Regions from separate parts of the Azospirillum largimobile genome, predicted to be linked through region 2. Evidence: predicted binding sites of a transcription regulator. Region 2 holds the regulator's gene; each other region holds the start of a gene.
The links. Region 2 encodes PhoB, which activates phosphate uptake and scavenging genes when phosphate is short. Its sites were predicted from a motif close to TNTCATAAAACTGTCA; they were not measured.
Positions count from the first base shown of each region.

Region 1: ugpB (sn-glycerol-3-phosphate ABC transporter substrate-binding protein UgpB) is a predicted target of PhoB. The motif match lies at 4,352-4,367, and genes of this name have one in related genera.
Region 3: ACWPKK_RS05975 (RNA degradosome polyphosphate kinase) is a predicted target of PhoB. The motif match lies at 2,375-2,390, and genes of this name have one in related genera.
Region 4: ACWPKK_RS27080 (DUF47 domain-containing protein) is a predicted target of PhoB. The motif match lies at 4,015-4,030, and genes of this name have one in related genera.

Region 1 covers NZ_CDRMUA020000001.1:486,320-491,796, reverse strand. Annotated here, with positions in the region: gene ACWPKK_RS02365 (sn-glycerol-3-phosphate import ATP-binding protein UgpC) at 1-758, opposite strand, end outside; gene ugpE (sn-glycerol-3-phosphate ABC transporter permease UgpE) at 784-1,632, opposite strand; gene ugpA (sn-glycerol-3-phosphate ABC transporter permease UgpA) at 1,629-2,513, opposite strand; gene ugpB (sn-glycerol-3-phosphate ABC transporter substrate-binding protein UgpB) at 2,783-4,135, opposite strand; gene ACWPKK_RS02345 (ATP-binding protein) at 4,423-5,477, opposite strand, start outside.
Region 2 covers NZ_CDRMUA020000001.1:2,634,178-2,639,654, forward strand. Annotated here, with positions in the region: gene ACWPKK_RS12450 (ABC transporter permease) at 1-1,763, shown strand, start outside; gene ACWPKK_RS12455 (Bax inhibitor-1/YccA family protein) at 1,909-2,634, shown strand; gene ACWPKK_RS12460 (SAM hydrolase/SAM-dependent halogenase family protein) at 2,727-3,455, opposite strand; gene phoB (phosphate regulon transcriptional regulator PhoB) at 3,603-4,307, opposite strand; gene pstB (phosphate ABC transporter ATP-binding protein PstB) at 4,414-5,160, opposite strand; gene pstA (phosphate ABC transporter permease PstA) at 5,300-5,477, opposite strand, start outside.
Region 3 covers NZ_CDRMUA020000001.1:1,276,030-1,281,506, forward strand. Annotated here, with positions in the region: gene ACWPKK_RS05970 (Ppx/GppA family phosphatase) at 1-105, opposite strand, end outside; gene ACWPKK_RS05975 (RNA degradosome polyphosphate kinase) at 129-2,276, opposite strand; gene ACWPKK_RS05980 (SixA phosphatase family protein) at 2,467-2,985, shown strand; gene ACWPKK_RS05985 (CYTH and CHAD domain-containing protein) at 3,085-4,689, shown strand; gene uvrA (excinuclease ABC subunit UvrA) at 4,859-5,477, shown strand, end outside.
Region 4 covers NZ_CDRMUA020000005.1:504,763-510,239, reverse strand. Annotated here, with positions in the region: gene ACWPKK_RS27095 (response regulator) at 1-1,640, shown strand, start outside; gene ACWPKK_RS27090 (hypothetical protein) at 1,812-2,126, opposite strand; gene ACWPKK_RS27085 (inorganic phosphate transporter) at 2,270-3,283, opposite strand; gene ACWPKK_RS27080 (DUF47 domain-containing protein) at 3,294-3,938, opposite strand; gene ACWPKK_RS27075 (hypothetical protein) at 4,203-4,712, shown strand; gene lysA (diaminopimelate decarboxylase) at 4,952-5,477, opposite strand, start outside.

The DNA.
Region 1 (5,477 bases), 2.1 Mb from region 2:
ACCGCCTCGCCACGGTCGTCGATGCGGCCGTCCAGAACGTTCATCGGCGGCGAGCCGATGAAGCCGGCGACGAACAGGCTCGCCGGACGCTGATAGACCTCCAGCGGCGTGCCGATCTGCTCGGCGACGCCATGGTTCATCACCAGAATGCGGTCGGCCAGCGTCATCGCCTCCACCTGATCGTGGGTGACGTAGAGGCTGGTGATGCGCAGCCGGTCCTGCAGCCGCTTGATCTCCACCCGCATCTGGGTGCGCAGCTTGGCGTCCAGATTGGACAGCGGCTCGTCGAACAGGAAGGCGGCTGGCTCGCGCACGATGGCGCGGCCCATGGCGACACGCTGGCGCTGGCCGCCCGACAGCTGGCTCGGCCGGCGGTCGAGGAAGCGGCCGAGTTCCAGGATCTCCGCCGCCTTGTCGACGCGGGTGCGGATCTCCGCCTTCGGAATCCCGCGGATCTTCAGGCCGTAGGCCATGTTGTCGAAGACCGTCATGTGCGGGTAGAGCGCGTAGTTCTGGAACACCATCGCGATGTCGCGGTCCTTGGGCTCCAGATTGTTGACCACGCGCCCGCCGATGGCGATCTCGCCGCCGGTGATGCCCTCCAGCCCGGCGACCATGCGCAGCAGGGTGGACTTGCCGCAGCCGGACGGACCAAGCAGGACGAGGAACTCGCCATCCCGGATCGCGACGTCGATGCCCTTGATCGCTTCGACCGGCCCGTAGGATTTGCGGACGTCGCGGATTTCAACGGTTGCCATTGTTCTTCTTTCCTTCGTCCGCGTCTTACTTTTCGCTGTCCACCAGGCCCTTTACGAACCAGCGCTGCATCAGCACCACCACCGCCACCGGCGGCAGCATCGCCAGCACCGTGGTCGCCATGATGAGGTTCCAGTCGTTGGCCGATTCGCCGGTGCCGATCATCTTGGTGATGCCGGTCACGATGGTTTCCATGTCGCCGCTGCTGGTGACCAGGAGCGGCCAGAGATACTGGTTCCAGCCATAGATGAAGAGGATGACGAAGAGCGCGGCGATGTTGGTGCGCGACAGCGGCAGGACCACGTCGATGAAAAAGCGCACAGGCCCGGCGCCGTCGATCTTGGCGGCCTCCAGCAGTTCGTCCGGAATGGTCAGGAAGAACTGGCGGAACAGCAGCGTCGCGGTGGCCGACGCGATCAGCGGGATGGCCAGCCCGGCATAGGTGTTGATCAGGTCGAGGTCGGCGACGACCTTGTAGGTTGGGATGATCCGCACCTCGACCGGCAGCATCAGCGTGATGAAGATCAGCCAGAAGAAGGCCATGCGCAGCGGGAAGCGGAAGAAGGCCACCGCATAGGCCGACAGGATCGAGATGGCGATCTTCCCCAACGCGATGGCCAGGGCCATGACCAGGCTGTTCAGCATCATGGTGCGCACGGGCGTGTATTTGGCGCGCGCCCCCGCCTCGCCCGCCCAGGCCTGGGCATAGTTGGCCGCCCCCTCCCCGCCCGGCCACAGCGGCAGACCGCCACGGCCGATGGTGCCGGAATCCCAGGTGGAGCCGATCAGCGTCACGTAGATCGGATAGGCGAAGATGAGGACGCCGACGATCAGGACGATGTGCGGCACGACATCGATGAAACGGGTCTGCTTCATGCGTAATGGACCTTGCGCTCGATGAAGCGGAACTGCACCGCGGTCAGAGCGATGACGATCACCATCAGGATCACCGACTGGGCCGACGACCCGCCGAGGTCGTTGTTGACCACGCCGTCGTGATAGACGCGGAAGATCAGCGTCTCCGTCGCCTTGCCCGGCCCACCCTGGGTCAGGGCATGGATGGTGCCGAAGGTCTCGAAGAAGGCGTAGACCATGTCGACCACCAGCAGGAAGAAGGTGGTCGGCGACAGCAGCGGGAAGGTGATGGTCCAGAACCGCCGGACCGGACCGGCGCCGTCGATGCTGGCGGCCTCCATCACCGAGCGCGGGATGGCCTGCAGGCCGGCCAGGAAGAAGATGAAATTGTAGGCCACCTGCTTCCAGCTGGCGGCCATGATGACCATCCACAGCGCCTGCCCGCCGTTCAGCCGGTAGTCCCAGTCGTACCCCAGCGCCCTCAGCGCCCGGCCGAAGGACCCGATGTCGGGATTGAAGATGAACATCCACAACACCGCCGCGACGGCCGGCGCCAGGGCGTAGGGCCAGATCAGCAGCGTCTTGTAGGCCCGCGCGCCCTTGATCTTGGAATCGGCCAGCACCGCCAGCAGCAGCGCCGTGCCCATCGACAGCACGGTGACCGCGACGCTGAAGATCACGGTGACCTTCAGCGTGTCGATGTAATTCGGATCGGTCAGCACATGTTCGAAATTCTCGAACCAGACGAACTCGCTGCGGATGCCGAAGGCGTCCTGCAGATGCACCGACTGCCAGACGGCCTGGGCCGCCGGCCAGATGAAGAACACCAGCGTCACCGCCACCTGCGGCGCAAGCAGCAGGTAGGGCAGCAGCCGGCTGTCGAATGTCACGCGACGCTGCAAAGGATGGTCTTTCGTCGGTTAGATGGCGCGCATTTGGGGCCCCCATACCCCCCTCTCCCCCCCGGGGAGAGGGCCGGGGTGAGGGGGAGGCATGGGGTGGATTGGGCGAGGAGCTACGACGTTGCTTGTCGAAAAAAGCCACGCCACGCATCCCCCTCACCCTAACCCTCTCCCCGCTTTCGGCGGACCGGAGGTCCGCCTGTCGCGTCAGCGCAAACTTGGTTTGCGCGAGAGCGGGGGGAGAGGGGATCCTAGGGTCGCTCAGCCACTCAGCCCTTGTTGGCGCGCTCGAAGTTGCGCAGCACGGCGTTGCCGCGCTTCACCGCGGAGTCCAGCGCCTGCTTGGCGTCCTGCTGGCCCTGGAAGGCCTTCTCCAGCTCTTCCTGGACGATGTTGCGGATTTCCGGCAGGTTGCCCAGCCGCAGGCCCATGCTGTTCTCGGTGGTCGGCGTGCGGGTCAGCTGGGCGGCCGGCACGTCGGCGCCGGGGTTCTTGTCGTAATAGCCCTGGGCCTTGGCCAACTCGAAGCCCTTCATCGTCACCGGGACATAACCGGTGTCCATGTGCCACTTGGCATCCACCTCGGGCTTGGCGAGATAGCTGAAGAACTGCGACACGGCCTTGTATTCGGCCGGCGTGCGCTTGGGCGAGGTCATGACCCAGAAGGCGGCGCCGCCGATGATGCTGTTCTTCGGACCTTCCTTGGCGAACTCCGGCCAGTAGGGCAGCGGGGCGGCGCCCCAGGCGAAGGTCGCCTCCTTGGTGGTGCGGCTGCGCAGGCCGGACGAGCCGTGGATCATCGCGCATTCGCCCGACGGGAACAGGGCGTCCGGCTTGTTGTCGCGGCCGCCATACTTGAACAGCCCCTCCTTCTGCATGTCGATCAGCGTCTGCACATGCTTGACGAAGAGCGGGGCATCGATCTTCAGCTCGGCGTTCAGGCCGCCGAAGCCGTTGGCCTGGCTGGCGAAGGGAGTGTTGTGGATGGCGCCCAGCTGTTCGAACTGCGCCCACACCGGCCAGGAGGTGGTCATCGGGCAGGTGGAGCCCGACGCCTTCAGCTTCTTCGTCGCCTCGATCATCTCCGGCCAGGTCGCCGGCGGCTTGTTCGGGTCAAGGCCGGCCTTCTGGAAGGCGTCCTTGTTGTAGAACATGATGGTGCTGGAGCTGTTGAACGGCAGCGCCATCATCTTGCCGTCCTTGGACGAGTAATAGCCCTTCACCGCCGGGATGTAGGCGTCGGCGTCGAAGGCTGCCCCCGTTTCCTGCATCAGCTGGTAGACCGGCTTGATCGCCGGGCCGGCGGCCATCATCGTTGCCGTTCCGACCTCGAACATCTGGACGACGTGCGGCGCGTTGCCGGCACGGAAGGCGGCGATGGCGGCCTGCATCGTCTCGGGATAAGCGCCCTTGTAGGAGGCGTTGACCTGGACCGCCTGCTGGCTGTCGTTGAAGTCCTTGACGACCTGCTCCAACTGGCCGCCCAACGGCTGCGGCAGGCCGTGCCAGAAATCGATCACCGTCTTGGATTGCGCCAGCGCGGACCCCGGAAGGGCGGCGAACAGCAGCGCGGTGGTGGTGGCGGCGCCCGTCAGGAGGGCAAGCTTGCGGCGGCTCAACATGCGGTGGGTCTCCCTGTCCCGGTATGGTGCGCGGTTGTCATGAGGGCATTGGGTTGCCGTCCCGCGACGCTTTCGTGAAGTTTTGGTGGCAGACGCATACGGCAATGTGTTTGCGCTTGCGAAAAGAACCGATAACCCGATGATCGCTTTCGAAATTGTTTGGTTGCTCTAAGCGTCACACTGCCCATGCACGGCTGGGTCTGTCAAGACGCCGTATTACGGTTTTGTGACGCGGGAATCAGGCCAGCCGGGATGTTGCAGAGCGAAAATGCGCAGGCGCGGAAAGGCTAGCGCGAACAGGCGAGGTCCGGCCGGCCCCCGCCATTTGCAGCGGGTCCGGCCCCCGCCTTCAGGCTGCGGCTGAGCAGGCGGCGCAGCGCCCGGGGATCGCAGGGCTTGTGGACCAGGGGGAGGCCGCTGCGGTCGACGCTGCGCAGCCGGTCGGGGTCGGTATCGCCGGTCACGATCACGCCCGGCACGCGCCGGCCGCAACGGGCGCGCACAGCCTGGATGGCGTCGATGCCGGTCTCCGGCCCCGACAGGCGCAGGTCGGACAACACGAGGTCCGGGGCGGCGGCGGCACTGTCCAACTCGGCGCAGGCCTCGACGATGCCGCGGGCCGGGATGACGGCATAGCCCCAGCCGCGCAGCAGCATGCCGATCCCTTCCAGCTGCATGGCGTCATCCTCGATCACCAGCACCGTGCCGGCCATTGCCGGGACGGCGGACGCTGACGTCCCGACTGCCGGTTCCGGTTCGCTGTCGGCGGACTCGTCGCCCGACCGATCGCCGTCGGAACCGGACAGCGGCACCTCCACCGCGAAGACCGAGCCCTTACCGAGCTTGGAGCGCACCGTGACCGGATGCCCCAGCACCTGCGCCAGCCGCCGCACGATGGCCAGCCCCAGCCCCAGCCCCTGCTTGCGGTCGCGGCCGGGGTTGCCGAGCTGGTGGAAGTCCTCGAAGATCACGGCATGGTTGGCCGGGTCGATGCCGACGCCGGTGTCCCACACCTCGATGCGCAGGGTGTCGCCACGCCGCCGCGCCGCCAGCAGGATGCCGCCCTTCAGCGTGTAGCGCAGGGCGTTCGCCAAGATCGGCCGCAGCAGCCGTTCCATCAGGACGGGATCGCTGGTGACCTGGGCATCGAGCGGACGGACGTTGAAGCGCAGCCCCTTGGCCTCCGCTTCCGGCCCGAACTCCTCCAGCATCTTGGCGAGCAGTTCGTCGACCGGGAAGGTCTGCGGCTTGGCGGTGACCAGCCCGGCCTCCAGCGCCGACACCTCCAGAAGGGCGCGCAGCAGGGTCTCGCCGCCGACGATCGCCTGCTCCAGCTTGTTCG
Region 2 (5,477 bases):
TCATCGACCGCATGACGCTGTTCCTGACGCTGGTCGGTCTGACCGCACTGCTGGTCGGCGGCGTCGGGGTGGGCAATGCGGTGCGCAGCCATCTGGACTCACGCGCCCGCACCATCGCCATGATGAAGTGCATCGGCGCGCCGGGCGCGCTGGTGTTCGAGCTCTATCTGGCGCAAATCCTGGCGCTCGCGCTGCTGGGCATCGTCATCGGGCTGGCGCTGGGCGCCGTGGCGCCGCTGGCGCTGGGCCGGCTTCTCGACGGCGTGCTGCCGGTGTCCGCCCATATCGGCGTCTATCCCGGCGCATTGGCACTCGCCGCCCTCTATGGCGTGCTGACGGCGCTGACCTTCTCGCTCTGGCCGCTCGGCCGGGCGCGGGAGGTGCCGGCCGGCGCCCTGTTCCGCGACGTGATCGCCCCGGCCGCCGGCCGGCCGCGCATGCCCTACACGCTGGCGATGATCGCGTCGGCGGTGGCGCTGGCAGGATTGGCGGTGCTGACCGCCCATAACAAGCTCTTCGCCCTGTGGTTCGTCGGCGGCTCCATCGCCACCTTTATCGCCTTCCGCGCCGCGGCGGCGCTGGTGACCTGGGGAGCCGCCCGCGTCGGCCGAGTGCGGAAGCCGGGATTGCGGCTGGCGCTGGCCAACCTGCACCGGCCGGGAAACCCGACGGCGGCGGTGGTGCTGTCGCTCGGGCTCGGCCTGACGGTGCTGGTCGCCATCGCGCTGATCCAGGGCAACTTCTCCCGCCGGGTGTCGGAGACGATCCCGCAGGACGCTCCCAGCTTCTTCTTCGTCGACATCCAGCGCGACCAGTTCGATCCCTTGCGCGACCTCGTCACCGGCATCCCCGGCACCAGCGCCTTCGAAGCGGTGCCGAGCCTGCGCGGCCGGGTCGAGCGGGTGAACGGACAGGACGCCGAAAAGGCGCTGGTCAACCCGGAGCAGGCCTGGATCCTAGCCGGCGACCGCGGCATCACCTATTCGGCGACGCTGCCGAAGCACTCCACCGTCACCGCCGGCAGCTGGTGGCCGACCGACTATGCCGGCCCGCCGCTGATCTCCATCCACCAGAGCGTCGCCGAGGCCTTCGGCATCGGCCCCGGCGCCACGCTGTCGATCAACATCCTGGGCCGCAGCATCGAGGCCACGGTCGCCAACGTCCGTGCCGCCGACTTCAGCAGCATGGCGATCAATTTCACCATGGTCTTCGCCCCCGGCACGCTGGAAGGCGCACCGCAGACCTGGGTCGCCACGGTCCGCGCCACGCCGGATGCCGAAACGCAGGTGCAGCGCGCCGTACTGCAGCGCTTCCCCAACATCACCATGGTGCGGATCAAGGACGCGCTCGATACGGTGTCGGAGATGCTGGGCCATATCGGCACCGCGGTGCGCATCGTCGCCGGTATCACGCTCGCCGCCGGCACGCTGGTGCTGGCCGGGGCGGTGGCCGCCGGCCATCGCCGCCGGGTCTACGACGCGGTGGTGCTGAAGGTGCTGGGGGCGACGCGCGGCGACGTGCTGCGCGCCTTCCTGCTGGAATACGGGTTGCTGGGCCTGCTGACCGCGGTCATCGCCGGCGGCATCGGCACGCTGACCGCCTGGGCGGTGCTGCGCTTCCTGATGCATTGGGAGTGGAGCTTCCTGCCGTCGGCGGTGGTCACCACGGCCTTGCTCAGCACGGCGATCACTCTCGCCTTCGGGTTCTATGGTACTTGGCGGGCACTGGGCCAGCCGTCCGCGCCATTGCTTCGCAACGAGTGATTCCCGCGGCAGAAAGCGGTAGCAAAAACGAAACGTGAAAGCTTTTTCATCTTGGAGAACCGCTGCCGATTCCTATTGAACCGATTTGCGGACTCGCCAATATGTCAGGACGACGGGATCACCCTATTCCACCGAGGAAACCAACATGGCAGACCCGACCTATAACCGCTTCGCGACCGCAGGCCGCGCGACAGATCGGGGATACTTCGACGAAGGCCTGCGCCAGCACATGCTGCGCGTGTACAACTACATGGGCGCCGGCCTGATCCTGACGGGCCTGGTCGCCGCACTGGTGTCGTCCAGCCCGGCCATGATGGCGGCCATCTTCGGCACGCCGCTGAAATGGGTGGTGATGCTGGCCCCGCTGGCGTTCGTCATGGTGCTGTCCTTCGGCATCCAGCGCCTGTCCTTCGCATCGGCACAGATGATCTTCTGGGCCTACTGCGGCGCGATGGGCCTGTCGATGTCGGCCATCTTCCTGGTCTTCACCGGGGCGTCGATCGCGCTGACCTTCTTCGTCACCGCCGCGACCTTCCTGGCGATGAGCCTGTACGGCTACACCACGAAGGCCGACCTGTCTAAGATGGGCTCGTTCCTGATGATGGGCGTCATCGGCCTGGTCATCGCCGGCTTGGCGAACATCTTCTTCCAGTCGCCGGCCCTGCACTTCGCGATCTCCGCCATCGGCGTGCTGATCTTCACCGGCCTGACCGCCTACGACACCCAGGCGATCAAGGAAAGCTACGCCGAGGGCTACGATCACGAGAGCACCGGCAAGCTGGCCCTGATGGGCGCCCTGACGCTGTACCTGGACTTCATCAACCTGTTCCAGTTCCTGCTGCAGTTCCTGGGTCAGCGCAACAACGACTGAGCCTGAAGACGCCTGATCGGACAAGCATCGGATCAAGCAGCAACCGCCCGGAAGCACCAGCTTCCGGGCGGTTTTCTTTTGTCCGGGATTGTTCAGGCTTCTACGGTCACCGCATCGCCGACCTTGAGACCAAGCGCATGGTCAGCCCGTCCGCGGTTCACGGCGATCTCGGCGAGCCCGTTGGAGTTCTCGTACCACAGCGGCTCCCCCGGTCCGACGGCACCGAAGGTGCGGGCACGGGTGATGCGGGTGCCAGCCGCACTCAACACGGCGTCTGCAGGCAGGGCGGATGCCCGCATGCCGGTCATGGCGTTGCCGTAGACATCGACATAGACGATGCGCGCCAGCTCATCCGGCCAGTCGGGACGGTCGATAGCGGTGAGGGGGAGGGGGCTGCGATCCACCGGCCGGCCGGTGGCAAGGCTGGCAGCCACGGGGGCGAACAGGTCGCGGCCATGGAAGCTGGCGGACAGCCGGTCCGGAATCCAGTCGATGGTCCAGGCGTTTAGCGACGTTGCGCGGCGGGCGATCAGGGCAAAGAGACCGTTGTCCGGCCCGACGAACCAGCGCCCGTCCGCCTCCACCATCACCGGCCGCCGGTCGGTGCCGACACCGGGATCGACGACACAGAGAAAGACGCTGCCGGCGGGGAAGGCCGGGGCGTAGGCCGCGAGCAGATAGGCGGAAAGCTGCGGGTCGAATGCGGGGGCATCGGCGAACAGATCGATGACGGGGACGGCGGGCGCCTGTTGCGCCAGCACCGCCTTCATCTGGCCGGTGTAGGGGCCGGAGAGGCCGAAGTCGGTGAAGAGCAGGATCATGGGGGCAATCTCACCATTGCCGCTGCGTTAGGCCCCCACCCTAACCCTCCCCCGCTGGGCGGGGGAGGGGACAAGTGCTGATACGGGAGAGTGGCGGCAGTCCCTCCCCCGCCTGCGGGGGAGGTTAGGTGGGGGTCTAACTTCCCCTCACATCGACTTCGTATCCAGCGCGTACCCCGCCGAGCGCACGGTGCGGATCAGGTCCAGTTCGTCCTCTTCGTTCATCGCCTTGCGCAGGCGGCGGATGTGTACGTCGACCGTACGCGGCTCGACGTACACGTCGTGGCCCCACACCAGATCGAGCAGCTGTTCGCGCGAGAAGACGCGGCCGGGATGCTGCATGAAATGGCGCAGCAGGCGGAATTCCGTCGGGCCGAGGTGTACGTCGCGCCCATTGCGGCGTACGCGGTGGGCGGCGAGATCCATCGTCACGTCGGCGAAGGTCAGAATCTCGTCGGTCATGCCGGGCGAGGCGCGGCGCAGGACCGCGCGCATGCGCGCCACCAGCTCGGTCGGGGAGAAGGGCTTGGTGATGTAGTCGTCGGCGCCGGAATTCAGGCCGCGCACCCGGTCGCCTTCCTCGCCGCGGGCGGTCAGCATGATGATCGGGATGTCGCGGGTCTTGGCGTTGCGGCGCAGCTGGCGGCAGACCTCCAGCCCGCTCATCAGCGGCAGCATCCAGTCGAGCAGCACGATGTGCGGCGTCTGTTCGCCGGCGGCAAGCAGGGCCTCCTCGCCGTCACTGGCGGTGGCGACGCGGAAGCCTTCCTTTTCCAGGTTGTACTTCAACAGCGTCAGGATGTCGGCCTCGTCCTCGACGACCAGGACGAGCGGCTTCAGGGCCGCGTTCATGGAGGCTCCGTTCACAGCGCGCGTCTCGACGTTAACCGGCATGGGACAGCCTTTTCAACAAAGGAGGGAAGGGGCGCAGGCGTGGGGCATAGGGGGAGGGGAGGGCTCAGCCGTAGCGGCCGGTGATGTAGCCCTGGGTGCGCTCGTCGCGCGGGTTGGTGAAGATTTCCTCGGTGTCGTCGCACTCCACCATCTCGCCCAGATGGAAGAAGGCGGTGCGCTGCGACACGCGGGCGGCCTGCTGCATGTTGTGGGTGACGATGACGATGGTGTAGTTGGCCCGCAGCTCGTCGATCAGCTCCTCGATATGGGCGGTCGCGATGGGGTCGAGCGCCGAGCAGGGCTCGTCCATCAGGATCACCTCGGGGCTGACGGCGATGGCGCGGGCGATGCACAGCCGCTGTTGCTGGCCACCGGACAGGCTGGTGCCGGGCTCGCGCAGGCGGTCCTTCACCTCGCCCCACAGGCCGGCGCGCTTCAGCGAGGTCTGCACCACCTCGTCCAGCTCGTCGCGGCCGGAAGCCAGGCCGTGGATGCGCGGGCCATAGGCGATGTTGTCGTAGATCGACTTCGGGAACGGGTTCGGCTTCTGGAACACCATGCCGACGCGGGCGCGCAGCTGCACCGCATCCACGGCCTTGCCGTAGACATCCTCGCCGTCCAGGGCGATCCGTCCCTCGACCCGGCAGCCCTCGACGGTGTCGTTCATCCGGTTCAGGCAGCGCAGGAAGGTCGACTTGCCGCAGCCGGACGGGCCGATCAGCGCCAGCACCCGGTTCTCGTGGATGTCGAGATCGATGCCCTTCAACGCCTGCTTGGCGCCGTAGAACACCTTCACCGCGCGGGTGGTCATCTTGGCCGGCAGGTCCGCGCCGGAACGCTGCCCAGGGTGTTGGCCGGAACGCTGGTCGCCGCGGGGCCGCAGCTTCAGCGGGCCCGGAATACCGCTCTGGATGCTGCTCGGGATGCCGCTTGTAATGCTCATGGGGCGCTCACCACCGTCTCTCGAAAATCTTGCGCAGGACCACGGCCGTCCCGTTCAGCAGGATCAGGACGCCGAGCAGGATCAGGATCGCCGCAGAGGTGCGTTCGGTGAAGGCACGCTCGGGGCTGTCGGCCCACATGTAGATCTGAACGGGCAGCACCGTGGCGCTGTCGGTCAGCTCGTGG
Region 3 (5,477 bases), 1.4 Mb from region 2:
CCCGATGTCGATCACGCCGACGCGCTCCGCCGCACCACCGGCCGACGCATTCCAGATGGCGGAAACGTCGCCCGCAAAGGCGGCCGCGCGATTGTCCTTGCTCATACTCAGACTCCCGTCACCCGTCCTTAGGACACCGCGTGCAGCATGAGCCGCGGCGGCGTGCGCTTGCTGCTGAGCGCGCTGCCCCGGCCCGACAGGCTGGGGTTGGTCATGAAGTAATTATGGGCGCTGAACGCGTCAGGGCCAGCTTTGATCCGATGGTACACGCCATCGGGGCCGAGCTTCCAGGTGCTTGCGTCGTCCTTCATGTTGGCGACCATGATCTGGTCGAGCACCTGTTCGTGCACCGTCGGGTTTTCGATGGGCACCAGGGTTTCGATGCGGCGGTCCAGGTTGCGGGTCATCCAGTCGGCCGAGGAGATGAAGATCTTGGCCTGGTTGCTGGGCATGGGATGGCCGTTGCCGAAGCAGATGACGCGGCCATGCTCCAGGAAGCGGCCGACGATGCTGCGCACCCGGATGTTCTCCGACAGCCCCTTCACCCCTGGCCGCAGGCAGCAGATGCCGCGGATGATCATGTCGATCTGCACCCCGGCCTGCGAAGCCTTGTACAGCTTGTCGATGATGACCGGATCGACCAGGGAGTTCAGCTTCACCCAGATCGAGGCCGGACGGCCGGCGGCGGCATGGGCGATCTCCCCCTCGATCAGGTCCGACAGGCGCTGGCGCAGGGTGATCGGCGCGATGGCGATCTTCTCCAGAACCTTGGGCGTGGCGTAGCCGGTCATGAAGTTGAACATGACGGCGGCGTCGTGGCACAGCGCCGGGTCGCAGGTGAAGAAGGACAGGTCGGTGTAGACCTTCGCGGTGATCGGGTGATAGTTGCCGGTTCCGAAATGGACGTAGCTGCGCAGCGCCTTCTTCTCGCGCCGCACGACCAGCGACACCTTCGCGTGCGTCTTCAGATCGACGAAGCCGTAGACCACCTGGGCGCCGGCGCGTTCGAGATCGCGCGCCCAGCGGATGTTGGCCTCCTCGTCGAAGCGGGCCTTCAGTTCCACCAGCGCGGTCACCGACTTGCCGGCCTCCGCCGCCTCGATCAGCGCGGCGACGATCGGGCTGTCCTTGCTGGTGCGGTACAGCGTCTGCTTGATCGCCACTACCTGGGGGTCGCGCGCCGCCTGCCGGATGAACTGCACCACCACGTCGAAGGATTCGTAGGGGTGGTGGACGACGATGTCCTTGTGGCGGATCGCCGCGAAGCAATCGCCGCCGAAATCGCGAATCCGCTCGGGGAAGCGGGCGTTGAAGGGGCGGAAGACAAGGTCCGGCCGCTCGTCCACGATCAGCAGCTTGGTGTCGGTCAGGCCGATCAGCCCGTCCAGGATGAACACGTCGTCCGACGCCACGTTCAGCTCATGGCGCAGGAATTCGCGCAGGTCGGCGGCCATGCCGCTGTCGGTCGCCAGCCGGATGACGCTGCCGCGGCGGCGGCGCTTCAGCGCGCTTTCGAAGGTGCGGACCAGATCCTCCGCCTCTTCCTCGATCTCGATCTCGCTGTCGCGCAGCACACGGAAGACGCCGTGCGCCTTGACCTGGAACGGAGGGAACAGGCGGTCGATGAACTGCATCACCACCTTTTCCAGCTGGATGAAGCGGATGTCCGATCCCGGCAGCCGCATGAATCGTTCCAGCTGCGTGGGCAGCGGCACCAGCGCGTCGATGTGCCGGCCCTTGACCGGATCGTGCAACTGCAGCGCCAGCGAAAAGCCCAGATTCGGCAGGAACGGGAAGGGGTGGGCCGGATCGACCGCGATGGGCGTCAGAATCGGGAAGATGTCGTCGAGGAACTTGGCTTCCAGCCAATCCAGTTCGCCTTCGCTGAGGTCGCCGGGATCGACGACGGAGATCCCGGCCTCGCGCAGCTCGCCCTTCAGGGTGCGCCACATCGTCTGCTGGCTGTCCATCAGCGCGGCGATGCGCTGCTTGACTGCCGTCAACTGCTGGGCAGGCGTGAGATTCTCCGGGCTGGGGGCCTTGACCCCGGCGGCCACCTGCCCTTTCAGGCCGGCGACGCGGACCATGTAGAATTCGTCGAGGTTGCTGGCTGAAATCGACAGGAAGCGCAGCCGTTCCAGAAGGGGGTGGTTCGGATTGGCGGCCTCGTCCAGGACGCGCTGGTTGAAAGCCAGCCACGACAGCTCCCGATTGATGAAGCGTTCCGGAGCGTTGGGCTCGATGCCGACCGACTCGAGTTCCTGGAGATGCGTCACGTCAACCTCTGAAATCTTGGGACCCCGTCTGCCCCGGGCCGCGGTGCGGCGCCTTGGGCAACCGTTATATGGTGGGCAGACAGAGTATCCCATATGCGTTACGGTTTCAGGACTCCCATTTGGCGATGTTCCAAGCCATCTCCCACCCCTCCCCCGCCTTACGGCCAGTCCAATCCGACCGAATCCCGCCATGAAGACGCTGTTCCTGCTGCGCCACGCCAAATCCTCCTGGGACGATCCGTCGCTGGATGACCACGACCGGCCCCTGAACGCCCGCGGCGAAAAGGCGGCGTCGCTGGTCGGCGGCTACCTCGCCAAGCATCATGCCCACATCGACCTCGTCCTATGCTCGACCGCGGTTCGCGCGGTGGAAACGCGCAAGCGGGTGATGACGGCGATGGGCGCGCCCTACCCGCCGGTGGAGCATGAACGCGGCCTGTATCTGTGCGGCGCCCGCACGTTGCTGGAGCGGCTGCGCGACGTACCTGATTCGGCGACCGGCGTGATGCTGGTGGCCCACAATCCGGATTTGCACGAGTTGGCGAACGCGTTGACCGGCAGCGGCGACCATCACCTGCGCCATGATCTGGCCGACAAGTTTCCGACCGGCGCCTGCGCCGTCCTGGTCTTCGAGACCCTGCATTGGGCGGACCTGGAGCTTGGCGCCGGCCGGCTGGCGGATTTTGTGCAGCCGCGTAAACTCTCTTAACCTGCGGCGACGGTTGGAGTATCCACGGATCCACCTGTTCAATTCCAGGCCACTCTGGCCGTCAGGCCGTTTCGGCCGGATTCGGGAGGACGCCGACCCTTGCCACCCGCCATTCCGCCCGCCGGCCCGTCCGCCGCCCACGATGCGCAGCCCTCCGCCCCCGCCTTCCGCGAGGTGGAGCTGAAACTCCATGCGGCCTCGGCGGATCTGGCGCGGGTCGCCTCGCTGCCGGCCCTGCTGGCGCTGGCCGATGGGCCTGCGGAGACACAGCGCCTGCGAACCGCCTATTTCGACACGCCGAACCTGAAGCTGGCGGCCAATGGCGTGGCGTTGCGCGTGCGGCAGGAGGGCGACCGCTTCGTCCAGACGCTGAAGACGGTCAACAGCGCCAGCCCCGGCGATTCCGCCGCGGTCGCGGTGCGGCGGGAGTGGGACTGGACCGTGGCGGGTGAGGCGGTGGACCGCGGCGTGCTGACCGACCCCGGCGTCGCCGGTCTGGTGCCGGCGTCGGCGCTCGACGATCTGGACTGCCTGTTCATCACCGATTTCCGCCGCACCACCCTGCTGCTCCGTCCCGATCCGCTGACGGCGGTGGAGATGGCGGTCGATGACGGGCGGGTCTATGCCGGCGGCAACTCCCTGCCCATCAGCGAGGTGGAACTGGAGTTGAAGTCGGGAAAGGTCGCCAGCCTGTTCGATCTGGCGCTGACCCTGCAGGCCGCCATCCCCATGCGCATCGGCAACGAGAGCAAGGCGGAGGCCGGGCTTCGGCTGGTCACCGGCAAGGCGCCCGGCCCGGTGGAGGCCGAACCGCTGGGCCTCTCCCCCCTGACCACGGTGGCCGAGGCCTATCGCCACATCCTGCGCCAGGCGCTGCGCCAGTTCCTCGCCAACGAGGCCTGCGCACTCGGCGGCAGCGATGTGGAGGGACTGCACCGGATGCGCATCGCGTTGCGCCGGCTGCGCATCGCCCACCGCCTCTTCGCGCCGCTGATCGCCTCCCCCGAAGCCGACCGTCTGGTGGAGGAAAGCCGGGCGCTGGCCAAACGGCTGGGCCCGGCGCGGGGCTGGGACGTGCTGATGTCCGGCGTCATCGACCCGCTGCTCGCCGCCCCCACCGCGCGGACGGGCATCGACCGCGCGGCGCTGGATCGGCTGGCCGTCCTTGCCCGCTCCGCCGGGGCAGGCCCCGCGCGGGAGGCGATGGCGGCGATCCTGGCGCCCGGCTGCACCACCATGGTCCTGGGACTGGGGGCATGGCTGGAGCATGGCCGCTGGATGTCGGAGGCCGAGGGCGACCGCCGTGCCATGTTGTCGGCGCCGGTCGCCACGCTGGCCGGCGGCTGGCTGTCCGCCCGCTTGGCGAAGCTCGGCAAGGCGGCCAAGCCGCCGGAGGATGCCAAGGGCCGCGACAAGCTGCGCCGCCGGCTGCGCAGCCTGCGCTACACCGCCGATTTCTTCCGCGGCCTTTATCCGGAGGCCGCCGCCCTGCCCTTCTTCGCGGCGCTGGAGCCGCTGCAGGCGGCGCTGGATGCCGAACAGGACGCCGTCACCGGCGCACGCATGCTGGGCGAACTGAAGGGGGCGGACCCGAAGACCGCCGCCACGGTCGCCGCCTGGATCGAGCGCCAGTCGGACAAGCGGCGCAAGGCCCTGCCCGATCTGTGGAAGCGTTTCCGCGCGGTGCCGCCCTTCTGGTCATGACCGACCCGCGCCGGGCGCCGGTGGCAATGCGAGCCTGAGCGCATATATCGTCAGCCGGCCGGCGTCCGGCGGTCCCGTAAGAGACTCAGCGGGGCGGTCCGATTTTCGTCATGCGGCGCGGCTGCTTGCCACTTTCCATCCGGATGGGCTTCGGGTAAAAGAACACTCCATGAACAAATACATCAGCGTCCGCGGCGCGCGGGAACATAACCTGAAGAACGTCGATGTGGATCTGCCGCGCGACGAGCTGATCGTCATCACCGGCCTGTCGGGATCGGGCAAGTCGTCGCTCGCCTTCGACACGATCTATGCCGAGGGGCAGCGGCGGTACGTGGAAAGCCTGTCGGCCTACGCGCGCCAGTTCCTGGAGCTGATGCAGAAGCCGGATGTCGATTCGATCGAGGGGCTGTCGCCGGCCATCTCCATCGAACAGAAGACGACCTCGAAGAATCCGCGCTCCACCGTCGGCACGGTGACGGAGATCTACGACTACATGCGCTTGCTATGGGCGCGCGTCGGCATCCCCTATTCGCCCGCCACCGGCCTGCCCATCGAAAGCCAGACGGTCAGCCAGATGGTCGACCGCATCACGGCCATGCCGGAGGGCACGCGCCTGCTTCTGCTGGCCCCCTTCGTCCGCGGCCGCAAGGGCGAGTACAAGAAGGAAATCCAGGACCTGCGCAAGCGCGGCTTCCAGCGCGTGCGGGTCGACGGCACCATGTACGAGATCGACGAGGTGCCGGCGCTCAACAAGAAGCTGAAGCACGACATCGAGGTGGTGGTCGACC
Region 4 (5,477 bases), on a different contig from region 2:
TCCTGGCCGGGCTGAGCCACGAGCTGCGCACCCCGCTGAACGCGGTGATCGGTTTCGCCGACCTGATGGCACGCGAGGCGGAAGGGCCGGTCGGCACCCCGGTCTACCGGCAATATGCCGCCAATGTGCGCGATTCCGGCCAGCATGTGCTGGAGCTGATCAACGAAATCCTCGACCACGCACGGGCGGAAGCCAGTGTGCTTCCGATCGAGGAGGGGCGCTGCGATCTGGAGGCGGCGGCCGACTTCGCCGTCCGCATGCTGACCCCGCGGGCGGAACGTGCCGGCGTGCTGCTGTCGGCGGCGGTGGCGCCTGCGGTGCGGCACCTGCGCGGCGACGACCGGCGCATCCGCCAGCTCCTGCTGAACCTGATTGCCAACGGGGTGAAATACACGCCGTCGGGCGGCACCGTGACCCTGTCGGCCGCGGTGGACGACGGTGTTCCGGTGATCCGCGTCACCGACACCGGCCTCGGCATCCCCGCCGAGGATGTCGACCGTGTGCTGGAGCCTTTCGCCCGCGTGGACAGCGCCGCCAACCGCGGCATCGAGGGCGCCGGGCTGGGGCTGCCGCTGACCAAGCGGCTGGTGGAGCTGCATGGCGGCACCCTGGCGCTGCGCAGCACGCTGGGGGTCGGAACCACGGTGACGGTGCGCCTGCCCGCCGCCCGCCTGTTGCCGCCGGAACCCCGGCGGGAATTCCAGCCGGCGCCTGCACCTGCACCCGCCGCGATCCCTGCTGCCGCGGTGCCGGCTCCAGTCCCGGCCGTGCAGCCGCTGTCGGTCCTGCTGGTGGACGACGACCCGACCGTGCGCGACATGGTTGCCGGGCTGCTGCGCGGCTGGGGAAACCGCGTGATCGCGGCGGCCAATGCCAACGAGGCGCTGGTGATCCTGGACGGGCCGGAGCCGCTGGACCTGATGCTGAGCGACGTGGTCATGCCGCCGGGCATGGACGGTACGGAGCTGGCGCGGCAGGCCGCCCGCATGCGCCCCGGCCTGCCGGTGCTGCTGGCCTCCGGCTTCGCCGCGCATGCCGTCGGCAACCCCGCCGCCTTCGGACCCGAAGTGGCGATGATCGCCAAGCCCTTCTCCATCGACGAATTGCGCCGGCAGCTGGCCCGCATCACCGGGGTGCGCGGGGTGGCGGCGCCTGTGCCATCCTCCGCCTCGCCAACTCCCTTGGCATCTCCCTTAGCATCTCCCCTGGTTTCCGTACCGGCTCCTGCCCCGCTCCGGCCGGCCGGACCGCCGCGCCTGCTGATCGCCGAGGATCTGTCGATCAACCGCGAACTGCTGACCGCGCTGTTCCGCGACAGCGGCTATCGGATCGATCTGGTCGCGGACGGCGCCGCGGCTGTCGAGGCGGTGAAGGCCGGCGACTATGATCTCGTGCTGATGGACGTGCAGATGCCGGGCATGGACGGGCTGGAGGCCAGCCGGGCCATCCGCGCGATGCCGCCGCCCCGCGGCGACCTGCCGATCCTGGCACTGACCGCCGGCTCATCGGAAGAGGAGCGGCGCCAGTGCCGCGAGGCCGGGATGAACGGTCACATCGGCAAGCCCTATGACCGCGATATCCTGCTGCGTCAGGTCGCCCGCACCCTTGCATCCGACCGCAGCCGCACCGGCGTTGCCTGATCGCCCGTACGGTTATTCGACATGCCGGAGAGATAGCAACTCCTGGCCGTCATTCCCGCGATGGCGGGAATCCCGTGTTTCCCAAGAGAAACCAATGGGTAAGCCTGGATCCCCGCCTCCGCGGGATGACGGCCGCAAGAACCGAAACGCGAAGACGGCTGCCGACAGCCCTCAGGGCTGCTCGAACACCCGCGGGAAATGGGCGAGGCGACGTCCGAACAGGCTTTGCGGCGTGGCCTCCGCCGACGTGCTGGTCTGGACCTGAGCCATCGCGGCCGGCATCACCGCGGGCATGGCCGGGGTGGCGGGCAGGGCGCGCGCGGAGGTCGGGCGGGGCCGGCGTTCGGACTTGTCGGGCGGGGCGTAGAAATGAAGGGTCAGCTGGCCGTCGGCTTCCGCCGCATAGGGCAAGCCGGGAGCCGTCCGGCGTTCGGTGCCGGGAAGCACATACTGCTCGCCTTGGTCGGTGCGTTCGATATGCGGCATGACCGGTATCCTGTCTCCACCGCACCGATCCTGCCGTTCCAGCCCTTCCGGGTCAAGGCCGCGCTGCTGAACGAAGGGTTTATCCGTTCGCGTCGTGTTCCTGCCCCCGATTCCCCGCCCGGCCGAACGGGCCGGCGGCCCGCTTACGGGGTCAGCAGGCCGGCCACCAGCAGGTAGGACAGGGCGGCGACGATGCCGGAGGCGGGAATCGTCAGCACCCAGGCCCATACGATTCGGCCCGCCAGGCCCCAGCGCACCGCCGAGGTGCGGCGGGCGGAGCCGACGCCGACGATGGCGCCGGTGATGGTATGGGTGGTCGAAACCGGGATGCCCAGCCACGTCGCGCCGAACAGCGTGATGGCGCCCGCCGTCTCGGCGCAGAATCCCTGGTAGGGCTTCAGGTCGGTGATGCGCGAGCCCATGGTGCGGACGATGCGCCAGCCGCCCATCATCGTGCCCAGCCCCATCGCCGCCTGGCAGGTGATGATGACCCAGAAGGGGACGTAGAAGGTATCGCCCAGCATGCCCTGGCTGAACAGCAGGACGGCGATGATGCCCATCGTCTTCTGCGCGTCGTTGCCGCCGTGGCCCAGGCTGTAGAGGGCGGCGGAGACGAGCTGGAGGTGGCGGAACTGCCGGTCGACCGTGAAGGGGGCGGAGCGGCGCAACACCCAGGACACCACCAGCATCAGCAGCAGCGCCAGCAGCAGGCCGATGCCCGGCGACAGCACGATGGCGACCGCGGTCTTGGTGAAGCCGCTGGCGATGATGGCGCCGAACCCGGCCTTGGCGATGCCGGCCCCGGCGATGCCGCCGACCAGCGCATGGGACGACGAGGACGGCAGCCCGAGATACCAGGTGATCAGGTTCCAGCCGATGGCGCCGATCAGCGCCGCCAGGATTACCGCCGGGTCCATCACCAGCGGGTCGACCAGACCGGTGCCGATGGTGGTGGCGACATGCAGGCCGAAGAACAGGAAGGCGATGAAGTTGAAGAAGGCCGCCCACAGCACGGCCAGCTTGGGCGACAGCACGCGGGTCGACACCACGGTGGCGATGGAGTTCGCCGCGTCGTGCAGGCCGTTGATGAAGTCGAAGGCGAGCGCCACGAAGACGATGAAGATGATCGCCGGCAGAGCGAGCTGGAGGGCCTCCATTGCCGCCGCCTCAGACCTGATCGAGCGTGATGCCCGCGACCAGGTCGCCGACGTCGTCGCAGCGGTCGGTCACCGCCTCCAGCATCTCGTACAGCTCGCGCCGGCCGAGGAAGGCGATCATGTCCGGCTTCTCCGCGATCAGCGACTGCAGGGCGCTGCGCAGCACGTCGTCGGCCTCGTCCTCCAGGTCGGACATGCGGCCGCAGAGATGATCGATGCGTTCCGCGTTGCGGGCGATGGCGCCCAGCAGCGGCATCAGTTCCACCATCACGTCGGCCTGCTGGCGGATCAGGACGACGAAGCGGCGCATCGGCTCGTCGAACGTCTCGATGCCGTAGAGCCCGGCATGGCGCGGCACCTCGTCCATCAGGTCGATGGCGTCGTCCAGCGCGTTGATCAGCGACAGGATGTCGGAACGGTCGAAGGGGGTGATGAAGGCGCGGTGCAGGTCGCGCCCGGCATCCTTGGCAATGCGGTCGGCGTCCTTTTCCACCCGCTTCAGCGCCGCGATCTTCTGCGCCCGCTCCTCCGGTCCAGCGTCCATCACCGCCTCCAGGGCGGCGGCTGCGGCCACGATGTGGCGGGCCTGCTCGACGAACTGGTCGACGAAGCGTTCCTCCTTCGGCATCAGCGAACGGAAAGCGCGCAGCAGCATGGGACGGTGACTCGCGGTAACTGGGGTGATTTGGCGCTGCTCTTAGCACGCTTCGCCGCGCAGTGCAGCGGCGGCATGTCATGTAACAGTCATGAAACAGTCATTTGGTAGCAAAATCGCCACAGGTTGCGGCCTCTGCGCACTTTCCAGGCGCTGGACGGAATGATCCGGGTCGGCTGTGCCGGATCGGGCGGGGCCATGGAAAGGCGCATGCCGCCTCCCCAAATGACCGTCAGGCCCCTTCAAGACCGCAGGTTTTCCCGCATGACGTGCCCATCCAGTTCCATCCGCCGCCTTGCCGTGCCGGCCCTGGCGGTCCTGCTGCTCTCAGCCGCCCCGCTGCAGGCGCAGACGGCATCGCCGGAGGACCCCGCCGGCCGCTGCAGCCCGACCGTCTCGGCCGCGCTCAGCACCTGGGACGCCGGTCTGGCGACGGCGGAACGCTTCGGGGACAAGGCGGTGGCGCTGGCGCGGGAGAAGGGGCGGGAATATCTGCTGCCGCTCCTGGGCATCGACCCGAAGACGGCGCCGCCCGACGCCGGGAAAGGCGGGACGACCGACGACGTCGGCCGCGCGCTGGAGGAAAGCCGCGACGATCCCAAGCGGCGCGCCGAACTCTGCGCCGCTATCACCCGCGCCGCCGACGAGGCCAAATCTTCCGCCGGTGCCGGGCTGGACGCGCTGAAACGTGCGCTCGACGGCTGGCAGCTGTCGCCGGGGCCGGTCAATCCGCCGGCCGAGCCGTCCAGGACGGACGGGCTGATCCGCACCTGAGGGGGCGGGAAGAGGCCGGAGCCCCTCTTTCCGCAGAGAAATCGTATTTGGGCTTCCTTCTTCGAGAAAGCCCCTCTCCCCTTGCGGGAGAGGGGTTGGGGTGAGGGGCGCAAGCCTGAATTCCACCGACCTTTGGTCGGCAGCACCCCTCATCCCAACCCGCGGGTCGGCAAAACGCCGTTGGCGTTTGGCCGATCCCGCCCCACAAGGGGAGAAGGGCTTTGAAGATTAGACAGCCCTTACAGCCAGTCGGGCACGCGCTCGGCCGCCAGCATCTCCTCCACCGTCGGGCGGGGGCGGATGACGGAGAAGCGGTCGCCGTTGACCAGCACCTCCGGCACCAGCGGGCGGGTGTTGTAGGTTGAGGCCATCACCGCGCCATAGGCGCCGGCCGACAGGAAGGCGACGAGGTCGTCGTCGGCCAGCGGCGGCAGCGGGCGCTGCACGGCGAAGGTGTCGCCGCTCTCGCACACCGGGCCGACCACGTCGTAGGGCTCCGCCGCGACGCCGGACGCCGGCTCGGCGACCGGGACGATGCCGTGATAGGCGTCGTAGAGTGACGGGCGGATCAGGTCGTTCATCGCCGCGTCGACAATGGCGAAGCGGCGGTGCAGGCCCTGCTTCACATAGATGACGCGGCTGACCAGGATGCCGGCATTGCCGACCAGCGAACGGCCCGGCTCCAGCGTGATGCGGCAGCCGAGATTGCCGGTGATGGAGCGCACCATCGCGGCATAGTCGGCCAGATCGGGCGGCGCTTCGTTC